DNA from 4 places in the Colwellia sp. BRX8-9 genome. Region 2 is predicted to be linked to each of the others. Evidence: predicted binding sites of a transcription regulator. Region 2 holds the regulator's gene; each other region holds the start of a gene.
What was found. Region 2 encodes FNR, which switches genes on or off when oxygen is low (the NO sensors DNR and NnrR bind a similar motif). Its sites were predicted from a motif close to TTGATCTAGATCAA; they were not measured.
Positions count from the first base shown of each region.

Region 1: the regulator FNR is predicted to act here: its motif matches at 4,631-4,644, upstream of H4J70_RS08885 (adenosylcobalamin-dependent ribonucleoside-diphosphate reductase).
Region 3: the regulator FNR is predicted to act here: its motif matches at 2,074-2,087, upstream of H4J70_RS05665 (bacteriohemerythrin).
Region 4: the regulator FNR is predicted to act here: its motif matches at 2,263-2,276, upstream of H4J70_RS15685 (FeoA family protein).

Region 1 is NZ_JACGVN010000008.1:118,263-124,513, reverse strand. It holds gene H4J70_RS08905 (trypsin-like peptidase domain-containing protein) at 146-1,195, opposite strand; gene H4J70_RS08900 (Do family serine endopeptidase) at 1,322-2,677, opposite strand; gene H4J70_RS08895 (YhcB family protein) at 2,769-3,224, opposite strand; gene zapE (cell division protein ZapE) at 3,401-4,516, shown strand; gene H4J70_RS08885 (adenosylcobalamin-dependent ribonucleoside-diphosphate reductase) at 4,722-6,251, shown strand, end outside.
Region 2 is NZ_JACGVN010000015.1:37,853-44,103, reverse strand. It holds gene H4J70_RS13405 (glucosaminidase domain-containing protein) at 1-234, shown strand, start outside; gene ttcA (tRNA 2-thiocytidine(32) synthetase TtcA) at 344-1,306, opposite strand; gene uspE (universal stress protein UspE) at 1,417-2,343, opposite strand; gene fnr (fumarate/nitrate reduction transcriptional regulator Fnr) at 2,493-3,212, opposite strand; gene H4J70_RS13385 (sulfite exporter TauE/SafE family protein) at 3,251-3,928, opposite strand; gene ccoS (cbb3-type cytochrome oxidase assembly protein CcoS) at 3,934-4,146, opposite strand; gene H4J70_RS13375 (heavy metal translocating P-type ATPase) at 4,176-6,251, opposite strand, start outside.
Region 3 is NZ_JACGVN010000005.1:68,502-74,752, reverse strand. It holds partial or broken gene H4J70_RS20605 (NapC/NirT family cytochrome c) at 1-39, opposite strand, end outside; gene H4J70_RS05670 (cytochrome D1 domain-containing protein) at 127-1,755, opposite strand; gene H4J70_RS05665 (bacteriohemerythrin) at 2,183-2,749, shown strand; gene H4J70_RS05660 (TonB-dependent hemoglobin/transferrin/lactoferrin family receptor) at 3,261-5,474, opposite strand; gene H4J70_RS05655 (lytic murein transglycosylase) at 6,207-6,251, opposite strand, start outside.
Region 4 is NZ_JACGVN010000020.1:61,018-67,268, reverse strand. It holds gene H4J70_RS15690 (TonB-dependent receptor) at 1-2,030, shown strand, start outside; gene H4J70_RS15685 (FeoA family protein) at 2,358-2,582, shown strand; gene feoB (ferrous iron transport protein B) at 2,582-4,798, shown strand; gene H4J70_RS15675 (MmcQ/YjbR family DNA-binding protein) at 4,979-5,374, shown strand; gene H4J70_RS15670 (DUF6482 family protein) at 5,785-6,066, shown strand; gene H4J70_RS15665 (DUF3081 family protein) at 6,070-6,251, shown strand, end outside.

The DNA of each region.
Region 1 (6,251 bases), on a different contig from region 2:
TGATAAAACACCCATGGCGTTATAATTTAATCACTGTCTTGCTGAGCTGAACGAGCTAGGCAAATTGTTTATCAACAGCGCCAAATTTTTGTTAACTTTTGGCGCAAGAGATAAAAAACATTTGGCATTATCATTTAATCACTGGCTAATCTTTTGCCTTTTCAGAAATAGTGACAGATACTTCTATTAACTGTTTCTTTCGTATTAATTTAAAAGGTAATACGGTGCCAGGTTGAGTTTCAGCCACAATATCTTGTGCTTGTATAAATGAACTAATGGCGACATTATTAATCTGGTAAACGATATCACCCGGTTGTAAGCCAGCTCTAAAGGCAGGGCTGTTCTTTTCAACGCCAGCAATAGTAAAACCTTTAAAATTGTTTGGTAGCGAGTTGATACTTACGCCTAAGTAGCCACGTATTACCCGACCATTAGCAATTATTTTTCTCATCACTTTATGGGCGAGTGAATAAGGAACGGCGAAAAATATTCCCTGAATATTCCTTTCTGTATCAATGAACTTTCTTGAATTAATACCTACCAGCTCGCCATTAGTATTGATAAGCGCGCCGCCGGAATTACCATCATTAATGGCCGCGTCCATCTGTAATAATTCTAAATAATTAATGACACTTAAACCGCTACGACCTGTGGCACTTATCACGCCTTGAGTCACTGTTTGTCCTAAATTTAGTGGATTACCTATCGCTAAAACCACATCACCAGCAAGTGATTGTAAATCAGCTCTTTGTGGAATAACCGGTAGGTTCGCTGTGTCTACTTTAAGGACGGCTAAATCAGTATAAGTATCATAACCAATAAGTTCTGCAGGAAAACGTTGGCCATTTTGCAGATCAACATTAATTAAATCAGCATTTTGTACGACGTGAAAATTAGTTAATATATATCCGTTAGAATCCATAATAACCCCTGAACCTAAGCGGGTAGATCTTCTCGCTTTTGCACCATAGACAGGGCTAGTGCTTATATCTTCTGAATAGATGTTAACAACAGCAGGACTGGCGGTACTTACTGCTTTTGCATAAGATAATGGTTGTTGTTGTGGTTGATTGTTTTGTAGTACTTGCAAAGTGTTGTTGCGTAACTCTGGCACTAATAGAAGTAAAGTGACAGCTAACATCACGCCATAACTGGCTGGACGAACAATGTATTTTATTAGGTTTATTATGTTCAAAATTAATTTTTATGATGAGTGTTTAATATCGCTAGCATAGCATAGGTCTGCTTTAATCTTATAGTTTGAAAAATAAAAAAGGCTCATAAAGAGCCTTTAGATAAGTCCATTATCACCCTTGCGGTGTTAGCGGATCATTAAAAATAATGTGCTATTACCCCTGACAATATTGAGCGCAAAAACCCCTTTGTTATCATTTAAGTAACTGCGTAATTCACCTATAGACTTTATACGCGTGCGGTTTATTCCGCTGATCACGTCACCTCTTTGTAAGCCAATAGCGGCGGCGGGACTTTCTTCTTCGACTGACTTAATATCAATACCTTGATCATTCGTACTATTTTCAAGTTCAGCGCCATCTAACATTCTGTGAATGCTTGCGGCCTCTACTTTTGCTGTTTCCTGTTTTTTAAGCGTAACGTCATAAGTCTTTTCTGAGCCGTCTTTTTTGATGACCGTTAACTCAACAGACTTGCCTGCGCCAATTGAGCCAATCTTTCCTCGAATGGCGGCAAACGTTTTTACCACTTTTCCGTTCACTTTGGTAATAACATCACCGGACTCAATGCCGGCATCGGCAGCAGCAGAATCAGCAACGACTTGCTCGATAAAGCCACCTTGGCTCGACTCGAGTTCTAGTGCCTTGGCGATTTCACCATTGACACTTCGGCCTAACACGCCAAGTACACCACGGCGAACTTCGCCGAACTCAATCAATTGTCTAACAATGTTATCGACCATATTACTGGGTATGGCAAAGCCAATACCCACATTGCCACCATTAGGGCCTAATATTGCCGTATTAATGCCAACAAGTTTACCGTGTAAGTTAATGAGTGCACCACCTGAATTACCGCTGTTGATAGCAGCATCAGTTTGAATAAAGTCTTCGTAATTCTGCGCGTTTAATCCGCTACGTCCTAAAGCACTTATAATACCTGAAGTGACGGTTTGACCTAAACCAAAAGGGCTACCAATGGCAACAGCAAAGTCTCCAACTCGTATATCATCTGAGTCAGCTAATTTTACTTCAATTAAATCTTCAGCGTCTATTTGTAGTAAAGCGATATCACTACTGGCATCGGAGCCAATTCTCTTGGCGGTGATTTGACGACCGTCTTTTAACGTTATTTGAATTTCATCAGCTTCATTGATGACATGATTATTAGTAACTATGTAGCCTTGTGCAGCATCAATAATGACCCCTGAGCCTAAACCTCGAAATTCACGTTTTCTTGCTTGGTTTTGTTGAGGATTACCAAAGAAAAACTTTAAAGCATCTGGTACTTTAGATTTATCTTCGTGGGTACCGGTAACCGAAATTAGCACGACACCCGGAGTAACCTTCTCTAGCATCGGCGCTAAACTTGGCAACTGTTGACCACTAACGGAAAAAGGTAAATTGGCTTGGACGGGCAAACTTGCCACGGCAATAGAGCCGGAAAGAAGAATACTTGTTGCTAAAACAGACAGTTTTTTCATAAAAGAGACAACCTTCTTATAAACATAAATGATTAATGTAATTTTATACTTAACTAAAGACCTATGCTGTGTGCGTTAGTTCCAAAGAACATTAGCCTACATTTGTAACACTTTGTTTCTTGTCGGCAAAAAGTCCACTCGCTTGACCTGAGTAGTCAAGTGGTGGTTCTGTGCTTGTTTCTTCACTCTTACGTTCGGCTCGGCTGTGACGTAATGATACGGTTTGTGCAAGTTGTTCTTGTGTTTCTTTTGAGAAAAAAGGCATGCCATCAACGTCTGAAGGTGTTGCTTGTTTTAATAACTGCGTACTTTTTTCCATTTGCAACATGGCTGTTTGGCAAGTGCTATTCATTTTGTCCAAAAGTATTGTTGAATCATCTAAATGTTCTGCAACATCGAGTTTATATTGCGCTAAAGCGGCTTCACTATTACTAACGCGTTCACTAAGTTTCTGGTTGTCTTGGACTGATGCAGATAAAAAACGACTAGCAACAAAACCTATTGCCGCACCAACTAATAAAAGAAAAATTGCTAAAACTATATCCATAGTGTCAAACCCTCGTTATATTCAATAAAATTAGTAAAAATATGGGAACTTATTTTGTATAATAGCGCTTCTGTTCGCGCTTACCTAATGAATATGATTGCGAATTTGTTAATTTCAAGAAAATATTTCATTAGTCCTGTAAAGACTTTGTGAAACAAAATATAAGTGGCCAATAAATGATCAAGCTTTCACCTCTAGATAAGTATAATGAAGATTTAACTCGTGATGATTTTTTACATGACGATGCGCAGGAAAATGCGGTAAAAAACTTACAGCGTCTCTATGAAGATCTTCAAAATAAACCCTTACCCGTTGAAGGATTTAAGAAGGTGCTTAATCGCTGGAAGCGCATTGTTGCCTCATCTGAAACCAAAACCATACAAGGACTTTATTTTTGGGGTGGCGTTGGTCGAGGGAAAACTTATTTAGTTGATACATTTTATGATTGTTTGCCTTTTGAAAATAAAATGCGTGTTCACTTTCATCGCTTTATGCACCGTGTTCATCAAGAATTAAAAACATTAACCGGGCAAGCTGACCCATTGAAAATAATTGCCAAACGTTTTGCTGATGAAACCTGCATTATTTGTTTTGATGAGTTTTTTGTTTCCGACATTACCGATGCAATGATCCTTGGCGCTTTGTTTGAAGAATTATTTGCACATAATGTTACTTTAGTGGCAACGTCAAATATTATACCTGACGGTCTGTACCGAAATGGTTTGCAACGCGAACGTTTTTTACCAGCCATTAAACTCATCAATAAACATTGTGATGTGGTAAATGTCGATAGCGGTATTGATTACCGTTTGCGAACCCTAGAGCAAGCCGAGATTTACCATGCTCCACTTGATGCAGAGGCAAGTGAAAACCTGGCGCAATATTTTATTCAATTGTCGGTCAAACCAGGTAAGAAAGATGTTGACGTTAAAATAAATAATCGCTCATTATCGGCGATTGAAGAGTCAGACGGTATTGTGCACTTTGACTTTTCGGTGTTGTGTGAATCCGCACGTAGTCAAACTGACTATATGGAGATAAGTCGTTTGTATCACACGGTATTATTAGCAAATGTTAAACAAATGAGTGTCGATCGTGAAGATGCGGCCCGTCGATTTATTGCCTTGGTTGATGAATTTTATGAACGTAATGTAAAATTAATTATTTCTGCTGAAGTCGAAATGGAAAATTTATACAGCCACGGTGGTTTGGAATTTGAGTTCAAACGTTGTTTAAGTCGTTTACAAGAAATGCAGTCACATGATTATTTAGCAAGTAAGCACTTACCTTAGTGAGATAGTAAAACTTACTTAAAGATAATTATAAAAATGCCGATTTAACGATCGGCATTTTTTTATGCCAATTTTAGCGTTATTACGCTAACTAGCTATATGTTGTGTTATTTATTGATCTTGATCGCAATATGTAGTGCTTTGGCTTTTGTCATTTATTTTTATAGGTAATATACACCAAAAATAAAATGATAAAGGAATGCTGATGACAAACGCTTTTTCACCAGGCTTAGCGACAAGTATTAAATTACAAGACGCTTCAGTTGATATTTGGGATAAAAAATACCGCTTAAAAGACAAACATGGCCACCCGCAAGAGAATACTATTTCAGAAACATTTCATCGAGTTGCCTTAGCGCTCGCGGATATAGAAAATAAAGATAAGAAAAAGTGGTACGAGAAATTTGTTTGGGCGATGGAGTGTGGCGCCTATCCTGCGGGACGAATAATATCAAATGCAGGTGCCGAAAAATTTAAGCCCGCCACATCAACAATAAACTGCACGGTTTCAGGCACTATCGACGATTCAATGACGGGTATATTAACTGCGGTGCACCAAGCAGGCCTAACGTTAAAGGCGGGGTGTGGTATTGGTTATGAATTCTCAACTTTAAGACCCAGTGGTGCCTTTGTTGCTGGCGCCGGTGCCACAACTTCAGGTCCACTGTCGTTCATGGATATCTTCGATAAAATGTGTTTTACCATTAGTTCTGCCGGCGGGCGGCGTGGTGCGCAAATGGGGGTTTTTGATATCTCTCACCCTGATGTTAAACGTTTTATTTTAGCGAAGCGCGAGGATGGTCGGTTACGGCAATTTAATTTATCACTACTGATCAGTGATGAATTTATTGCTGCTGTAAAAAATCAACAAGACTGGTTACTCAATTTTCCTATTTCTCACCAAGAGTTACTTGCCGATGATATCGCTATCACCGATCGGGATAAAATACTCTTCAAAGAGAATTATTTTGATAACGCTTATATTAAAAAACATAATTATGTATTGAATCATGAAGGTAAAATCGCCTGTAAAATTTATAGCTCGATACCAGCTGTTAGGCTGTGGGATATGATAATGAGCAATACATTTAACTATGCTGAACCAGGTTTTTTACTCATTGACCATGCTAACGAAATGAATAACAACTGGTTTTGTGAAAAACTACGTGCAAGTAATCCCTGCGGCGAACAAATATTACCACCCAACGGTGCTTGTCTGCTGGGTTCAGTAAATTTAGTTAAATTTGTTGAGCAACCTTTCACTTCTAGTGCGAAATTTAATTGGGATAAATACCGCGAAGTTATTAAAGTTTTTACCCGCATGCTCGACAACGTAGTAGAAATTAATGGCTTACCACTGCCTGAACAACAGCAAGAAATTCAAAGTAAGCGCCGTCATGGTATGGGGTACTTAGGATTAGGCTCAGCTCTGACATTATTAAAAATACCTTATAATAGTCCTGAAGCCCTGGCTTTTACTGATAAAGTATCAAAAGTTTTAGCGATAACGGGGTGGCAAGAAGCGTTAAATTTAGCAAAAGAAAAAGGTCCTGCGCCGATACTTGCACAAACGTTCGTGGTAACTCAGCAAATGCTAGTAAAACGCCCCGAAATGATAAAAGACGGCATAAAAGTGGCGGATAAAATAAAAGGTTCAGTTCTGCACGCAAAATACAGTCGTTATATGCAGCGTATCGCTGAAGAAAATCCTGAACTTGTCGAAGCGTTAGCTGAG
Region 2 (6,251 bases):
GTACAGCGTTATTTACACAATATTAATACAAATCATGCTTATGGTGTTTTTCGTTCAATTAGAGGGCAGTTACGCGCTCAAGAACAACCACTATCGCCACAAATCTTAGCAACAGGATTACTGCGTTATTCTATTAGAGGCACTGATTATGTCTTAGAAATAACAGAAATGATCCGCCATAATAAAGTGTATTTTGATAAAATATTGTCGAAGCCAAAACCTAAGGTTATTTAGGCTCGGCTTATTGTATTACGCGTCAGATAATGATGGCGAGCGATAACATTCATTCTTTTAACTGGTGTTGTTATCGCGCTTAGATACTTGGTATTAATTAAGGTAGATTCTACTTTATTTCTATAATATTCAAACTGTTACTTAATGAAAGTTTGGCTTTTGAATTGTCTTCAATATTGACGTTGTTTGTTAATTGAGCGGCAATAATAGGTTCATCATCAAAAGCGATATCGCCACCATTGATAATGCCTGAATCAGCGTTAATCCCTTTAAAATCAAAAAGTTCACTGTCACACAAATGTGATGGAACCACATTGCGAATGGCAGTAAACATAGATTCAATTCGTCCTGGATGATTAACATTCCAGTCCTGTAACATTTTCTTAATGTTTTGACGTTGTAAATTAGGTTGAGAGCCACATAAATTACAAGGAATAATTGGGAACGCTTTTAGTTGTGCATATTGGATGAGTTCTGCTTCTTTACAAAAAGCTAACGGTCTAATGACGACATGCTCACCATTATCAGAGACCAATTTTGCTGGCATTGATTTTAATTTACCGCCATAAAACATATTTAGCATCAGTGTTTCAACCATGTCATCACGATGATGGCCTAGTGCAATTTTAGTTGCGCCTATTTCTGCCGCGACCTTGTATAAAATAGCTCTGCGTAAACGAGAGCATAAACTGCAGGTGGTCTTCCCCTCAGGTATTTTATCTTTAACAATAGAGTAGGTATCTTCTTGCGCAATTTTATATTCAACACCTAAAGCTTCTAAGTATTCGGGAAGGATATGCTCAGGAAAACCAGGTTGTTTTTGATCAAGATTAACGGCAACGATATCAAAATGAATGGGCGCTGATTCTTTTAACAACATTAAAATAGCCAGAAGGGCGTAACTGTCCTTGCCACCCGATAAGCACACCATTATTTTATCGCCATCTTCTATCATATTATATTGCGCGATAGCTTGGCCAACATGTCGTCTTAAGCGCTTCTCAAGTTTACTCAGCTGTATTTTTTGGCTGGGTGTTAAAGATGTTATTGGTGTCGCTGATTGAGCGCTCATAGTGTTTCCTAGAGATATTTGAAATAAAAAGTATGAATTTTACCGCGCGTAGTATAGCAAAAAGCCAAGGAAATCCTCGGCTTTTTAATGGATATTTACATATTTCAATATTAAGCTAATGGCGAGAGGTAACCATCAGGTTTTATCGCTAAGACATCACAGTTAAGGCGGTCAATGACATGCTCTGCAGTATTACCAATAAGTGCCGCTGAAATCCCCGTTCGACCAATAGTACCTAACACAACTAATTCAGCATCAACGTGCTTAGAAATACTTTGAATAACATCTTCAGGTAAACCTTCTTTAACATGGGTATTTTTAAGCGGAATATTAAAGCTATTAGCATGGTCTTTCATCGCACTTTTGTGATGATTAAACATAGTGTCGTTATATTCAGAGGCGTTAAACTCTGGAATTTCAATGGCAATATTTACTGGCGTACCTGGATAAGAATTCACTAAATGAACATTGGCTTTAATCAGTGAAGAAAACACTATTGATTCTTGGGTTAACTTATTATTAAGCGCTTTGTGCTCATCATCATCGCTACCGATATTGAGTGCGGTAAGTAAATTACCATTGCTTGGCCAGCTATGGTCTTTAACCAGTAATACTGGGCAGGGACATTTCCTTAAGATATGCCAATCTGTTGGCGTAAAAATAACCGACTTTAGCTTGTCATGTTGATGGGTGCCTTTGATGACAATATCGAAGTTTTCAGCCAGTACTTTTTTTATGATCTTTTCAAATGGGCGATTATGCCAAATAATACAGGTATCTATGGTTATGTCTTGGTGATCAGTTTCTGAAATCTTTTCGTCTAACCATAGTTTACGATCATTAATAACCGATTGACGCATTGCTTCTCGCTCTTCGCCAGAAAGCATGGTGGTCATTTCATAAGATAAATCATAAATGGTTAAAAATGCAGTGATCTGTCCGCCACTATGTCGTGCTAATTCAATCGCACGTTTCAACGCTTTTTGATTTTCAGTGGTTGGATCAATAACGGCTAATATTTTTTTATACTTATCCATAATATTTACTCCCTAGTTATTAAATAATATTAATAATAGACCATAATTAATAGATATTATTTGCTTTAAATCATAATATTTCAATAAAAAAAATGCTTAACATCTTTAATGTTAAGCATTTATCTATAATTATTTAAAAAAGCGATAAACTACAGTGAAGCACACTCGTTAAGTTTATCCATATTAAGTATTGTGATGAGTTTTCCATCAACTGTGATTAATTCATTTTTTTGAAAACGATTTAATAATCTACTGATGGTTTCAACCGTTAAACCAATATAATTACCAATGTCACTTCGCGTCATCGTTAGGCGAAAATCTGTTAGTGACATACCCCGTGCATGATAGCGACTGGCTAAGGTTGAAATAAAAGTTGCTAAGCGTTGTTCAGCATTTTTGCGGTTAAGTAGCGTTAACATTTCTTGATCTGCGCGGATTTCTGAACTCATCATGCGAAGAATTTGTTTTTTCAACTTAGGCATCGTATTCGATAATGAATCTAAAGTATTGTAAGGTATCTCACAGACCATAGATGTTTCTAAGGCTTTTGCAAAACTAGGATGCTCTGACTCAGCAATAGCATCAAAACCTAATAAATCACCCGCTAAATGAAAACCGGTAATTTGTTCTTCACCTTGTTCATTAACCGTAAATGTTTTGAATGTTCCAGAGCGAATAGCGTATAAAGCTTGCATTTTGTCGCCATCTTGGAAAATTTGTTCGCCTTTATGGATAGGGCGTTTACGGTCAATAATGCTGTCTAGTGTATCGAGCTCTTTATCATTTAAAGAGAAAGGTAAACACAGCTCGCTGATACTACAGTTTTGACAATGAATATGTTGAGATGTAGAACATGGCTTTTTATACATATTAACCTAAATGAGTTATCCCTAATTTATCGATCATATTAAAACAATTGCTGATATGCAAACATTAAACTGTATATTCCGTATGAAATTATCATTAGCGCCATTATTTTCTTGAATTTCGTGTTTGTTACCAACGACTTTATACCAAAAGAGCCAAGTGAAAGACTTAACAAGGCTGGTAAAGTACCTAAACCAAAACTAGTCATAATTAGGGCGCCACTGAGGGCACTTCCACTGGCTAAGGACCAAGTTAATGTCGAGTAGACTAAACCACAAGGTAACCATCCCCAGACTGCTCCTAATGCTAGCGCTTGTTTAGCATTATTAATGGGAATAAACCTTTTACTTAACGGGGATAGATAACGCCAAAGGAACTTACCCATTTTTTCAACTTTTGATAGCCACATTAACCATTGGCCTAAATACAAGCCTAATAAAATTAAAAATACCGCTGCAAATAACCGTAAAAAACCTAATGGAACGCCAATATTCTTTATTGCAATAGAACTACTAAATCCAACGATTGCCCCAATTAAGCTATAAGAAAAAATTCGGCCAACATTATATGCACCGACCAGCTTAAATTTATCGCTGCCTTTTTGTTGCGGTGATATAGCAGATGTTAACATCGTTGTTATACCACCGCACATACCGATACAATGTCCCGAACCTAACAAGCCGATGATGAATGCCGATAAATAATCTATACTCAACATGGCTGTTATTTACTACCCGTATCATTTTTAGCTGTATTTTCGCTATGGGTTTCAGTGGACTTTTTGGTGGTAGTGTTTTCATCTTCATCAAACAAGATACTCATACCTTGTTTCTCTAAATCATCAAATTGTTCAGTTTTTACTGCCCAAAAAAATAAATAAATGGCGATAGAGGTTAGGATTATCGCTATGGGGATCAAAATATAAATAATGCTCATGGTCTTTATGCTCTATTATAAGTTTGCGTTTACTTTTTTAATAAACGTAACGAGTTAGTGATAACCAATATCGAACTTGCAGACATACCTATAACCGCCATATAGGGGGTAATGTAGCCTGAGACGGCAAGGGGCAATACGATAGCATTATAACCGAATGCCCAAAAATAATTTTGCCAAATAATGCGACGAGTTTTATTGGCGACCTGTCTTAATGTTGTTATCGACTTTAAACGATTATTGAGTAAGATAACATCGGCACCGCTTTTAGCTATATCGGTGCCACTCCCCATAGCAATCGAGACATGGGCTGCGCCGAATACTGGCGTATCATTGACACCATCGCCGACCATAGCAACGGTTGAGTTTTTAGGCTGATTTTTTATTATCGCCATCTTATTAGCCGCAGTCAAAGTACTATGTATCTCGTCTAAATGTAGCAATGCCTGAACTTTTTCACAGCCAGCAGGGTTATCACCCGATAGCATGATGGTATAAATATTACATTTCTTTAAGTCATCTAACAGCGTTTGGGCATCATTGCGAATTTCATCGCTTAAATAAAAAGCAGCGACTAATTGGTTGTCTGCTACTAATAGGCAAGAAGCCGTCGCAAATTCTGCCAACATACTTGATTCGCTAAGCAACCAATTAGGTTTGCCGATTTGAAAGTATTGACCGTTCACTTTCCCTTGAATACCAGCACCAGATTTAATTTCAACGGCTTGAGTATGGTAGGAGTAATCACGAAATGCTTTAAACGGTTTGGCTAAAGGGTGCTCAGAATAAGACTCGAGCGCTGCTGCTATAGCTAAAACCTGCTGCTTGCTATAGTTAAGCTTTTCATTATTAAAGCGCTTTATTTCATTAATAGAAAAATCACCAGAAGTTAAGGTACCTGTTTTATCAAAGGCAATAGTGGTTAATTTCGGTAATGTTTCCATAACATGTGCAGATTTTATCATGATACCTTCGCGGTTTAAGCGTGTGGTCGCACAGGTTAACGCTGTGGGGGTTGCCAGTGACAAGGCGCAAGGGCAGGTAGCAACGAGTACCGATAAGGTGATCCAAAAAGCTTCTTCAGGTAAATGCTGTTGCCAATAAAATGCAGTACCTATAGCGGTTAGTAAAATAACCGCAACAAAGTATTGAGCGATTTTATCTGATAATTTTGCTAATTTGGGTTTATGCGCCTGAGATGATTCACTTAATCTGATCAGTTGGCTTAAAAAAGAATGTTCACTGGCTTGTTTAACTTCAACGTTGATATTACCGTCACCATTTATAGTGCCTGCAAAGACAGTATCGCCTATTGATTTATTTAAGGGTAACTGCTCACCCGACAACATCGCTTCGTTGAGTTGGCTGCTGCCTGTAATTATTGTGCCATCAGCGGGAACCACTTCGCCTGGTTTTATGAGTACAATATCGAGAGGACGAAGTTTTTTTGCTGGTAGTATGACTTCTTTTTCTGTTCCTTTATCATCAATGAGTTTTGTCGCTATCATCGGCATTAACTTAAGCAAGTTAGCCGAGACTTCCGCAGCGCGACTTCTTGCTCTAAATTCTAAAAATTTACCAATAAGTAGTAAAAAAGTGAACATCGATACTGATTCAAAATAGACTTCACCTTGCTGAGTGATTGTTGCCCAAGCACTGGCCGAAAATGCCAGTGAAATCGCTATAGCAACAGGAACATCCATAGATAAACGCTTCACTTTTAAAGCATTAATAGCTCCCTTGTAGAAGGGTAATGCGCCATAGGTGACAATAGGTAAGGTCAAGAATAAACTCGCATAGCGTAAATAGATTAAGTTGTACTCATCCATGCCAGAAAAGGCGCCAAAGTATAAGCCAAAAGCGATCATCATGACTTGCATCATTAAAATACCAGAGATACCTAGGCGTTTAATATAATTATTACTTTGGGTTTTGTTAAGTTTTTCGGCGGTACTCGCTTTAAAAGGGAGGGCTTGGTAACCAATATTGCTGATATGATTAATCAGCTCACTAAGTTGTACTTCACTATTATTCCATCGAACAGTTGCACGTTGTGTCGTGGCATTTACATTAATTTTAATTAAGCCGTTTATCTTGATAAGTTG
Region 3 (6,251 bases), on a different contig from region 2:
AGACCAAAAGCTAGGTTTAGTTATTGTGTTATTTACCATAATTAACTCGTAGGAATAAAGCGAAAAATTAAACAAAGAGTGCGAGTACAACGGCTGTTGCACTCGCATTATTAGTCAAATGACTAATTAAGTTTTGTGGTTCATACGATTATGAACGTTAAACTTACCAGTAGGCGTTGTTAAACCCTTGATACGATGTAACTCTTTAAGCGTTTTTGCATCGTAAATTACAATCTCACCCGTAGGGTTTCTAGCATCTTTACGATTCCAAACAGATACCCAAACTTCAGTACCGTCATCATTAAACTCCATATGCAGTGCCGCTTTACCTGGCTCGGTTGTTACACGGATAGTTTTAACGATTTGGTGAGTATCTTTATCAAATACTTGTACTGATTGTTGAACTTCTGGCTCAGGATGTTTCAACTGATCAGCCCAAACATATTGTGAAGTTTCATGAGTACGGATAAATGCACCAGCACCATCTGTTTCAACTTCATAGCAAAGTTTCCAAGCTTTATCAGGATGACCCATAGGATCATTGCCCCATACTGATACTAGGCCAACACCTAAGTGAGTTGTGCCACCAACAGGACCACATTCTTTATCAATCCAGTTAGCGCCAGGACCAGGATGCGGTAATGCATCAACTTCAATCATCGCTTCTAACTTACGTTCAATAGTATCAATCACAACCATTTTATTTGAAGCATTAGCCGCAATTTGGAAGTAACGACCAGAGGGATCAAAGAAACCATCATGCAAAAATTCTGCTGAAGCAATACTAGTAATGGTTAAGTTATCTAAGTCTGTATAATCAACTTGTAGCATTTGACCAGTTTCTTTAACTGCCACGATAAATGAAGACGTTAAAGGCGAAGTGTAAATAGCAGCTACACGTGCTTCATTGATGAATTCACCTTTAGTATTGTAACCACGAGTAGATACAACTTTAAGTGGGTTTAATGTTACTGCATCCATAATAACGAAATGCGCAGGCCAGTAACCTCCAGCAATTACGTATTTTCCATCGCCAGAAACTGCGATATCACGAGCGTCATAAGCCATTTTAGTTTCAGCAACTAACATTTTGTCAGGCGTTTGCCATAAATCAATTTTATTTACTTTACCGTCACGACCAATGGTGTACCAAAAACGTCCAATATCTTTTGCATGGTCAACTTTATGATGTTCTGTACCTTTAATGACATGTACTGCGTAACCCGTATCGAGGTGTGCAATAATTTTCTTAGTATCACCATCAATAATGGCGGCAGTACCTGCGTCACGCTCGATAACAACAAAGAAGTTTTTCCAATTTAAACCATGCATTGGTTTAGTTGGATAATCTTTCGGTGCTACATATTCTTTGGTGTAAGAGCGCATTTGCGCTAAAGACATTTCTGGAGGAATAGGTGGTTCCATCTGAATGAAGGTCGCTAAATTAGCTATTTCTTCTTTACTGAATAAATCGTCAAAGTTATTCATACCACCTTCAGTACCTAAAGAAATAATCTTCTCTAAACGTTGCTGGCCTTTTTTTAAAGTATTTTCAGGCTCTAAATTTTTGCCTGTTGCGCCTTTACGCAAAGTACCATGACAACCAGCACAGCGTTGAAAGTATTGTAATTTCGCTTTATCAAAGTCAGCCTCAGACAAAGTCGGCTCTGTTGCTGATACAGACAGACTAATACCAGTAACGGCCATTCCTATTGCTAAACCAAGTGCTGACAAGCCATATTTAATTATTTTCATCGTCATTCTCCAGATATTTTTACGAGCTTAATGTTTTGGATAATTCTTATTTTTTCAGTGTTCTACTCTAATTTTATTTTTATTTTTATTAGAATTTCGGTTATTTCGCTTTAATAAAAGTCGAAACTGAAACACCAATAAACAAATTCGTCGTTGTTAACGTTCTGGTCTACGCGCTTTATTATTGAAAGCAACTTAAAATCAATTACAAGAAAAAGTGTTAGTCCAGTAAACAAATGTAACTATTCATTACTTCAGGAATAAATAACCTGATTCAGATCAAGTTTTAAAAGTTTTAGTCATCAATGAATTTGCAACTTGATCAAGGTCAATAAATTAGGCGTTTTTAGAAGACTTAAGCTATTTTCGTATTAGAATCACCACAGAAACCAACTACTTAACCACATTAATTTTAGGGGTATTATTTATGAATAACCGCACTAAGTCTTTACTATATGCCGCCATTATTGGTTTGATTATTGTTGCTATTTTTTTAGGCTTTTTATCAAGCATGGCCAATCCAGTTTCTTGGGTATTAATTGTTGTGCTAGCACTGGTACCTTTGATTTATAAGAAAACGAATCAAAGCAATCAGCTGGAGTGGCAAGAAGAATATAGCGTCGGCATTGAAAGTTTAGATAATGATCATAAAAAACTGATTAACTTACTTAATCAGTTCACTACTGCCTATGACTATGCGATGAGTGAAGATTTTGAACGTCAAGCATTGAGTAATTTAATTGCTTACACAAAATATCATTTTGAACGAGAAGAAAATTTACTTGTTGAGCATAATTTTATTGATGTTGAAGCCCATAAAAAACAACATAAGGTGATGATAGCTCAAGTTGAATCATTCGTTAGCTTGTATGATGAAAAAGGTCATGACGCACTATCTGAAGTCAGTAGTTTCTTAAAAGAATGGTTAATTAATCATATCAATGGCACCGACAAAGAATATACCCAGTGCTTAACAGCACATGGCGTAAAGTAAGAAGTATCCAAAAATATTACTCAAAAGAAATCTCTATTATTGTAGAAATTATTGCTAGTGATCGGCCGCTTTATTACGTTTATTTATCACCTAAAGAATAGTGTTTCAGAGTAAAAGCAATAAAGGTTCAATTTAAGCCTTGTTGATTTTACACCAGGGTAAGGATTATTCTCACTCAATGTATTGACGAATAAAACTCAACACACATAGCCTGAGTGTTGCCTTATTTTAACACTGCTGCCTGACTCTCCTACTGCATCGATATAAACAGAAGTGTCGATAACATCGATGCAGAGAATGATAATGCAGGCACGCCACTGCACTATTTCGTACCTTGATGTAGCTATTCAGTTTTTTATCAGAAGCAAAAAACTGATCGTTGACGAACAAAGATACACTCATCCCTTGAAAGATAGGCTGTCTAAAAATAGCCATCATGAACATAAAAGCCTATTCATAATAGGCTTTTTATTCATCTTAAGTTCTTGTGTTAATATTTTTCTAACTTAAGCTACCAAGCATACTTGATTTGTACTGAGCCATTAATGCCCGCCGCAGCTAAGGTATCTAATAGTGGATCATTCGCTTCAAATCCGTTTATGTCAGACCAATGAGCGTATTTTTTGTCCGTTATATTATATATTGCTGCAGCTAAAGTTATTTTATCGCTAAGACTGTAATTAACCACCAAGTCAAACGTTGTATAGCCAGACGTTGTAGCTAACTTATTGTCGGGATCATCAATATCTGATTTTCCATCAACTAAGCTGGCATTAAATGCAATAGATGCATTTTCATCAGCACTTAACCACTGCACACCAAGTAGAGCATGATTGGGTTGTATTTCATTTAATGGTTGCTCTGTATCTTTATTTTCACCATCGCTCCAAAATAAATTACCATAGGCAGTTATACTATTATTGCTATTAAAAACATTATCAAATTTACCTTTGTAGCTAAGTTCAACGCCATAGATTTCTGCATTATCAATATTTTGAGATTGAAATATTAATCGTTGCACCGCTGGATCAAACCCTAAGTTAACTTTTGTTTGAATAAAGTCTTTATAATCATTTAAAAAGCCAACCAAGTTAAATGTATGTTGTTCAATATCAACGCTATAACCTATTTCATAGCCATGAGTTTTTTCAGATTTTAAATCGGCGTTTGGAATGGCTCGCATTTTAAACATTGGAATGTCTAAACCAATATTAGCGTCTTCAAAAGGGGGAGCTCGAAAACCTTTAACGTATTGAAGATAGACTTTGCTGTTATTATTTATTTGATAAACAACACTCAATTTAGGTGAAAAACTATCTTCACTGATATAAACAATTTCAGTAGCAGGATTATCTTCTAAATACATAACATCAGGTTTAGGTGTTAATTTATAACGATCATAACGAATCGCCGGAATAATGGTGAAATTAGTACCCTCTATGGCAATTTCATCATTAATATAAATACCTAACTCTTTAACCTCTGAAATAGGAAAGTCTCTTACAGGAAATACCTCAGATAAAATGTTATTTGTTGACACACCTGTGGCTATATTAGTTTGTACACCGTTTCGCATTTCTTTAGTTTTACTCTTACTTAACTCTAAGCCATAACCAATATGCTGAGTGGTACCACGAGTATCAATATTAGTATAAAAATTAAACCTTAATCCTTGCACTTCTTGTTCATAAAAAAAGTCTCTGTCATAAAGGTACTCTTTACCCCTAGATACCCTGCTTTCATCAGTGAGTTGTTGTGTTTCAGTATTTTGATCATAAAGTCGAATATAACCACCTTCTAACCAATCATTTTCTAAAACAAAATCATAAGTTACTAAAAAATTTTCGCGAACAGTTTCATCATCACCTAGTAATAAATGAGTTGACTCAAAACGCCCTAACCCCAAAATTGCACGCATATCACTTTGGCTATCACGTGAAAAGTAATCATAACTAAAACTGATTTCTTGGTTGTCTGATATCTCATAATAGTACTTAGCAAGAAAAGACTGAGTTTCGTTATCTTGAATATCTTTAGCTAAATCTGTTGATGTGTTGTGATCAAACTCATGGCCTTTGCGCAAAGACCCTGAAAATAGCGCACTAGACTTACCATAAGCAAAAGCTGTATTTAAAGAAATAGCCTTACTGTCATCAATTGAGTAATAACCTGTTTTTAACCCCAAATAGACATCTTTGTCTGTTTGGCTGAGTAAATCAGATGGTTTTTTAGTCACATAAGAAATCACCCCACCTATCGCATCGCTGCCATATATACTTGACGCAGGCCCTCGTAGAATTTCAACTTGTTTTATCAAATCAGGGTCGATCATGTTTCTGCCTGAGTTTGAATAGCTACCGACATTAAATTGTTCTGCAACCGGTACTCCATCTATTTCTGTTGCAATACGATTACCGGAAATGCCACGAATCGCAATATTTGAATCACCGAAGCGACTGCCAGAATTAATAACATTGATACCCGCTTGATAACGAACAAGATCAGCGATATCGTGCACTAATTGTTTATCGATTGTCTCGCTATTAATGACTGAAACAGCACCGACAACGTCTTGAATTTTTCGTGGTGTTTTCCCAATAATAACGAGAACTTCAGTTTTTTCATCAATGCCTTGATGAATAACATCGTTGTTGTTTGCTATAGCAAAATGTGACGGTAATAAAATAGCTGTTAACGCTATATTAATTAATGACTTTTTATACATGTTAACTTCCTGTATGACCATAAAGTAGTAAAAGTGCTTTAATAATTCATCAGCAAAATTTTTGTATTTTATCCCAATACAAATAAAATAATTCAACTGCCAAGTACATTATTTTGAAAATTCCAGCACTTCATATGAGTAATGTGGCGATTATAAATTAACGAAAAAGAAAAATGATGATCTTAAACAATACATACATACACAATGGTTGGCTGGAAAGGCTATTTGTTAAAAATTAGATCTACATCATGTTTTGAGATAAAGAAGGATGTTTATAGCTTATTTATTTAACATAAAATGCAATTCATCTCTTTGTTCTTTGAATGATGGTCATTACAGGAAAACGCTATCAAACGACAATATACTGGAGTTTTTTATTGATATAGCGATAAAAGGGATGTTATGACTTAGCATGTGACTGGGCGAAAGATTACCGCAAAACTGGCCGAGTGTTTTGCATAAAACGTCACAAATATTAAAAATCGTGCCGATGTAAAACTAGTATTAACGCACTTAATTTTGAGTAGGCACTTAGCTGAAGATTAAACATTAGGGTAACGCAAAAGACATTACTGAGCATAGACAGACTCAGTAATATCAACCTACTTGAACTTCCCTTTTCTTCGGCGCCATCTTTTCAATTGGCGTATATAAGCGTCTTAATAAGACTTAATGAGTATGTAGTCACTCAATTGCATAAGCATAAATATCTTAACTAAGAGATAAATAGAGTTATCCTTGAATACCTGCTTTTATTAATACCGCACTATTGGGGAA
Region 4 (6,251 bases), on a different contig from region 2:
ACCATCTCGGCATTGAAAATAATGAAAGTTATGCCCAAGGGAAGACTACGGAGCCCGATTTAGCGAGTTGGTTAAAGTCGGTCCCCGGTGCAAATGTCAACAGTAATGGCCCGGTAACGGGTATTGCACAATATCGTGGCCTATATGGCGACCGAATTTCAACCACACTTGATGGACAAGCTGTCATTGGCGCTGGTCCTAATGCTATGGACACACCCTTAAGTTATTCTACGCCATTAATTGTTGAGTCTATGACTGTCTATCGTGGTATCGCCCCGGTTTCTGCCGGCATAAATACCCTGGGTGGTGCTATTGATGTAAAAATGCGTAAAGCAGAAGCCAATAATAGCGAGAAACTCGCGATAAATGGTGATTTACAAGCAGGTGTTCGAAGCAATAATGAAGCGCAAACATTATCATCGGTGGTTAATCTTACCAAAGGTGATATTGCTGGGCTTTTTTATGGCAATGTTCAAGAAGGTGAGAATATGGAAAGTGGCGATGGTAAAATTATATCGCCAACTGATTTTGCTAAACGACAATTTGGCACTGATTTACGTTATTTTGGCGAGAGTAGTGAAACAGGTTTTAGCTACCATTATACAGATACCCAAGATTCGGGTACGCCAGCATTACCTATGGATATAGAATATATTTATAGTCACCGAGCAAGTTTAGACGGTAACTTTACCTGGGCCGATTGGCAAGCAGATTGGTTGTTAGGCTACACCGATGCCGATCATGGTATGACTAACTTTGAAAAGCGATTGAATAATAATCCAGAAAAACATCGTCGTAATAATGCTACGGGTATAACAACTAATTTTAATTTTTCGCTGGGTAAATCTTTTACTTTTGGTGAGTTAGAATTTGGCTTCGATGGTTATCTAGCCAAGCATGACTCTGTGATCACCAATCCAAATAACTCGATGTTTGCCGTGGTAAACTTTAATGATGTCAAAGATGATCGCTTTGGGCTATTTGCACAATGGCAGCAAACCTTTAACAATACCAAAGTTCAGTTAGGCGCCCGTTTAAAAAGAGCTGAATTAGATGCAGGTCAAGTGGCAACATCTATGGCAATGATGATTATGCCGATGGGCTCTGCAATGATGGATAATATGAATTCAGCTATGCCAACGATGGCTGATTTAGCCATAGACTTACGGGATAACTTCAATAACAGTGATCACAGTGTTAATGATACCAATATAGATATCGCATTAAGCACGGAAACTCAATTATCGAAAGATTTATCATTATATATAGGCGTAGGTTTAAAAAATAGAGCGCCTTCATATCAAGAGCTTTACCTCTGGACCCCGATGGAATCAACGGGTGGGCTGGCCGACGGTAACACTTATGTGGGTAATATGGATCTTAACAGTGAGACAGCTTATCAAGCGGATGTCGGTTTTACCTACCAAACTGAAAAAGTTATGATCACACCTCATTTCTTCTATCAAAATATTGATGACTATATTCAAGGTACTCCTTTAGGTATGTTGGATATGTCAGCAAAAATGATGGCCCAAATGATGGCGGGTGATGATAACCCTCTAAAGTTTACTAATGTAGATGCTAAGCTTTATGGTGCTGATGTAAATGGCTATTACACTATAAATGATCAAATACAATTATCAGCCGTGGTCAGTTACGTACGTGGCGAACGTCGTGATATTAATGATAACTTGTATCGTATTGCGCCATTGAATGGTCAGTTAAGTGCCAATTACTTTAGTGAGAATTGGTCTGTAAATATGGTTTTAGTGATGGCCGCCGCACAAAAAGATATTTCATTAACGAATCAGGAACAAACAAGTGCTGGTTATGGTGTGATGAATGTAGACGCTCAATATTACGTCAATAATCAATTAACGCTTCGTTTTGGCGTTGATAATCTACTCAATAAAGAATATCAAAATCACTTAGGTGGCTATAACCGAGTCAAAGGCAGTGATGTAACGTTTATGGACCGTTTACCTGAAGAAGGTACCAGTGCATGGGCAGAAATGACATATAGCTTTTAATCTATAAATCATACTGTCATTAAAATAGTAAATCGCTGACAAGCTATTTGGATTTGTCAGCGATGTTTCATTAGGTAATATTTAATTTTCATAATAACAATACCTCTCTTACCTTTTCGCTATTTTTACGTAAGCTGCGCAGATAAATCCAGTTATATTTTTAATATGATTATATTGAACGCTTGCTAAACTATTAAATTTTAAATCAAATTTATCAGTAGATTAATTTAAGCTGATTTAGATCAATTACGCTGTTATATACGCTTGCTGAAAAGTTAATAGTAAAGTAGAATTAAATGATAATCATTATTATTTGAGTTGTTGTTTATGACCCTTTCACAATTGAGGCGTACCCAACGAGCGGTGATCCGCACGTTGCCAACAAATTTCGATTTGACTTCAAAGTTAATCGAGCAGGGTTTTGCGTTAAAAACTGAGATATCATTAGCCCATAAAGCACCATTTAATGGGCCACTTGCCTTTCATCTCCATGGTACTAAAATTTGCTTAGCACCGAGTATTGCTCAACAAATAGGTATAGAAATCGTCTAATGTCACAAGCTTTACATTTGGCTCTAGTTGGCTTTGCCAATTCAGGAAAAAGCACGTTTTTTAATGCTCTAACGGGCGCGAAACAACAAACAGGAAACTGGACTGGCGTCACTGTAGCGACAAAACAGCAGCGCTTCTCATTTAATAATGAGCAAGTTTTACTTTCAGACTTACCTGGCATTAGTTCTCTCGCCACTCGAACTGAACAAAGTAAAGACCTGACTATTACCCAAGATTTTCTTAAAAATAACGACATTGATTGTTTAATTAATGTCGTCGATGCGACGCAATTAAAGCGTCAGTTGTATTTAACGACTCAGCTACTTGAACTCGGTTTACCGGTATTATTGGTTATCAATAAATCTGATCGAAAAGAAGCGCAAACCGTTGATATAAATATTTTAGCCAAAGAACTTGGCTGTAAAGTTATTATTGCCAACAGCTTAGCTAAAGATACCTTAAAACAAGTTGAACAGGCTTTACTTGAATTACCTAAAGCAAGTGAACGTCCAAAGAAATTAATGTTATCAGCAGATATTGTCAATAAACTCGCTGACAAAAACTCAACTGAGGTGTTAATTGATCTTGAATGTGGCGCTTGTAATGATCAAGGTGGCTGTCAGCAAACCAATACCGATGCTATTAGTATTATGCAGGCGCGTTACGAGTTTATTCAGCAGTTATTGATCGATGTTAAAAAGGGTCTACCGGCTTCCAAAAAAGCACCGGCAATAAGTTTAAGTGACCGCCTTGACCATTTTATCCTTCATCCTTGGTTAGGTGTGCCCGTTTTTCTTAGCATGATGTACTTATTGTTTATGTTTGCAATCAATGTTGGTAGCGCTTTTATCGACTTTTTTGATATTTTAGCCGGCGCTATTTTTGTCGATTACCCGCAAAGATTTTTATCAAGTTATGATTTACCTCAGTGGTTGCTAACCTTAATTGAAGGAGCTGGCTTAGGTATTCAAACGGTCGCTACTTTTATTCCAATCATCGCGTGTTTATTTATTGGTTTATCGATTTTAGAAAGCAGTGGCTACTTAGCGCGTGCAGCGTTTGTGGTTGACAGTGCTATGCAAAAAATTGGTTTACCCGGCAAAGCTTTTGTCCCTTTAATTGTTGGTTTTGGTTGTACGGTTCCTGCTGTAATGTCGGCACGAATTCTTGATAGTGAACGTGAACGTATCACCACCATAATGATGTCACCGTTTATGTCGTGTGGGGCACGTTTACCGGTATATGCTTTATTTGCTGCGGCATTTTTCCCTGATTCTGGGCAAAACTTAGTTTTCTTATTGTACTTAATCGGTATAGCGGCAGCACTATTCACTGGATTTTTATTAAAGCACACGGTATTAATGGGCAAAAATTCTGTCAATATTATGGAATTACCGCTTTATGAAATACCTAAGCTTTCTTATCTCGTGCATCGTGTTTGGCAACGCACTCGGTCTTTTATTTTGGGGGCAGGTAAAACGATTGTCTTAGTGGTTTGTGTACTCAACTTCTTTAACTCATTAGGTACTGATGGTCAGTTTGGTCATCAAGACTCTCAAGAGTCGGTATTAAGTAAAAGTGCTCAGGTTGTTACCCCTTTACTTGCACCTATGGGTATTAAGGAAGATAACTGGCAAGCAAGTGTTGGCATTATTACCGGCTTGTTTGCGAAAGAGGCTTTAGTGGCTACATTTAATAGTCTCTATACCGATGTGAATGCAGAGCCAGAAGCATTAAAGTCAATGGCTGAGTTGTGGACTGACGCGACGGATTCAATAAAAGAAAACTTATTAGGTATTCAAGCTGATGATCCTTTAGGGACTGATATCGGAGATGTTACCAACTTACATACCGCCGCAGAAGAACAAGGCGTTAATGAAGGAACATTCACCGTTATGCAGGCTGCATTTGCCGGTAAAATTGGCGCATTTAGTTACTTGTTATTTATTTTGCTTTATACGCCTTGTGCAGCAGCTATGGGCGCAATAAAGAGTGAAGTTGGCAGTCGTTGGGCTGGATTTGCGGCTTTATGGAGCTTTTCATTGGCTTATTTAGCGGCGACATTTACTTATCAAGTGGCAACCTTTGCTACTAATCCGTTGTCAGCGGGAATTAGCATCACCATTGTCATTGCCATTTTTGCGGCGATATATTATTGGTTAAAGCGTTTCGGTAAAAGTATTTTAACAATCCCAACACAAGTTTCTTATTATTAATTTAAGCTAAGCTCAGCTTTTGCTAAAAAATACCGATAGATTGTTTGTCGGTATTTTTTTAGGCTGAAGCTTCTGCCCATCTTGCTCACTAACCCAAAGTCACTCTTTACTGCTATGCTTAAATTCATTAGACCGTAAATTTAAGCCTTTAATTTATAGAGATAAACGTCAATGAAATCTATGAACCAACAAATGGCTGAGCACTATTTATCAGCTAAACCAGCAAGCTCACTTTATTATCCATTTGGCGATGACGTTAGCGTTTTCAAGGTCAAAAACAAACTGTTTGCAACGATTTCTCATGGTTCAAACGCTAAAAGTGCCAAGGTTGCAGAAGACGCTAAAGGCCACTTTTGGATGAACCTAAAATGTGACCCAGATGAGGCAGAGATATTACGTGATATTTTTCCAGGCATCATTCCCGGCTATCATATGAATAAATCTAATTGGAATACTATTATCTTAGATGGCTCAATTCCTCAGGGCGAGCTAGAGAGAATGATGGATAATTCTTATTTACTAGTGGTCAGTAAAATGACCAAGAAAGATCAGCAGTCAATTCTAATCCAGCTTTAGCCGCTATGGTAATATTGATTATAAACCTAGCTATTCGCTTAAAAGCGTTATCTGTTAATTTAACTGTTTGAACTAATCAATTTACTATGTGCAACCCTTAGCGGTGTGGTTACGCCATTTTGTATATACATACTCTGGGCTTTTTTGATATGAGCAAGGCTACCAGAGGATACACATCTCCACTCATCCATTACATGGAGATGGAGATACCAGACAGTTTTACTCTTCATAGATGTTCCTTAATGGCTGTAGCTGAATACTAGCTAAAGGATAATAGAGAGGAGCATCTTTTGACAAACGAGATATTTTAAGGTGATAGGTTAGTAAAATTCAACTATGAATTTTACTGAAGTTGATCTTTAATCTTCGTATCACCGTAATGATAGCTATACTCAAGTTGGAGAATTATTATGATGAATACATTAACTAACAGTAATCAAGCAACTATACCTACTATTATTGGTGTCGCTGAATCGACTCACTATTTAGTTGGCGCGGTTGATTCTCTCAATAACTTTATTGGTCTAACCCAATCTAGAGATGTTGCTGTGATGGGATCTTTAGTTGAAGCTAAAAATTATCTTCGAGATAATAATATATTTAACGCTGCACTAGAGTATCAAACAGCTTATGATGAAATGTGCGGCACCAGCAGTAGCAGTGGTCGATGCAGCCAAATGATTAAGTTTTAACTGATGAAGGATAGACAATTAACGCTAAGAGATTTTTTAGAAATCTATGACCATATCACCAAAGAGGGTACTAAACTCGATGGTGTTTATCAGTGTTCTGGTATTAAAGCTTGGCATGACTTTGATGGATATACATGTTGGTTAGGTTATAAAGACTTAACAATAACCTTATTATTCCATGGCAG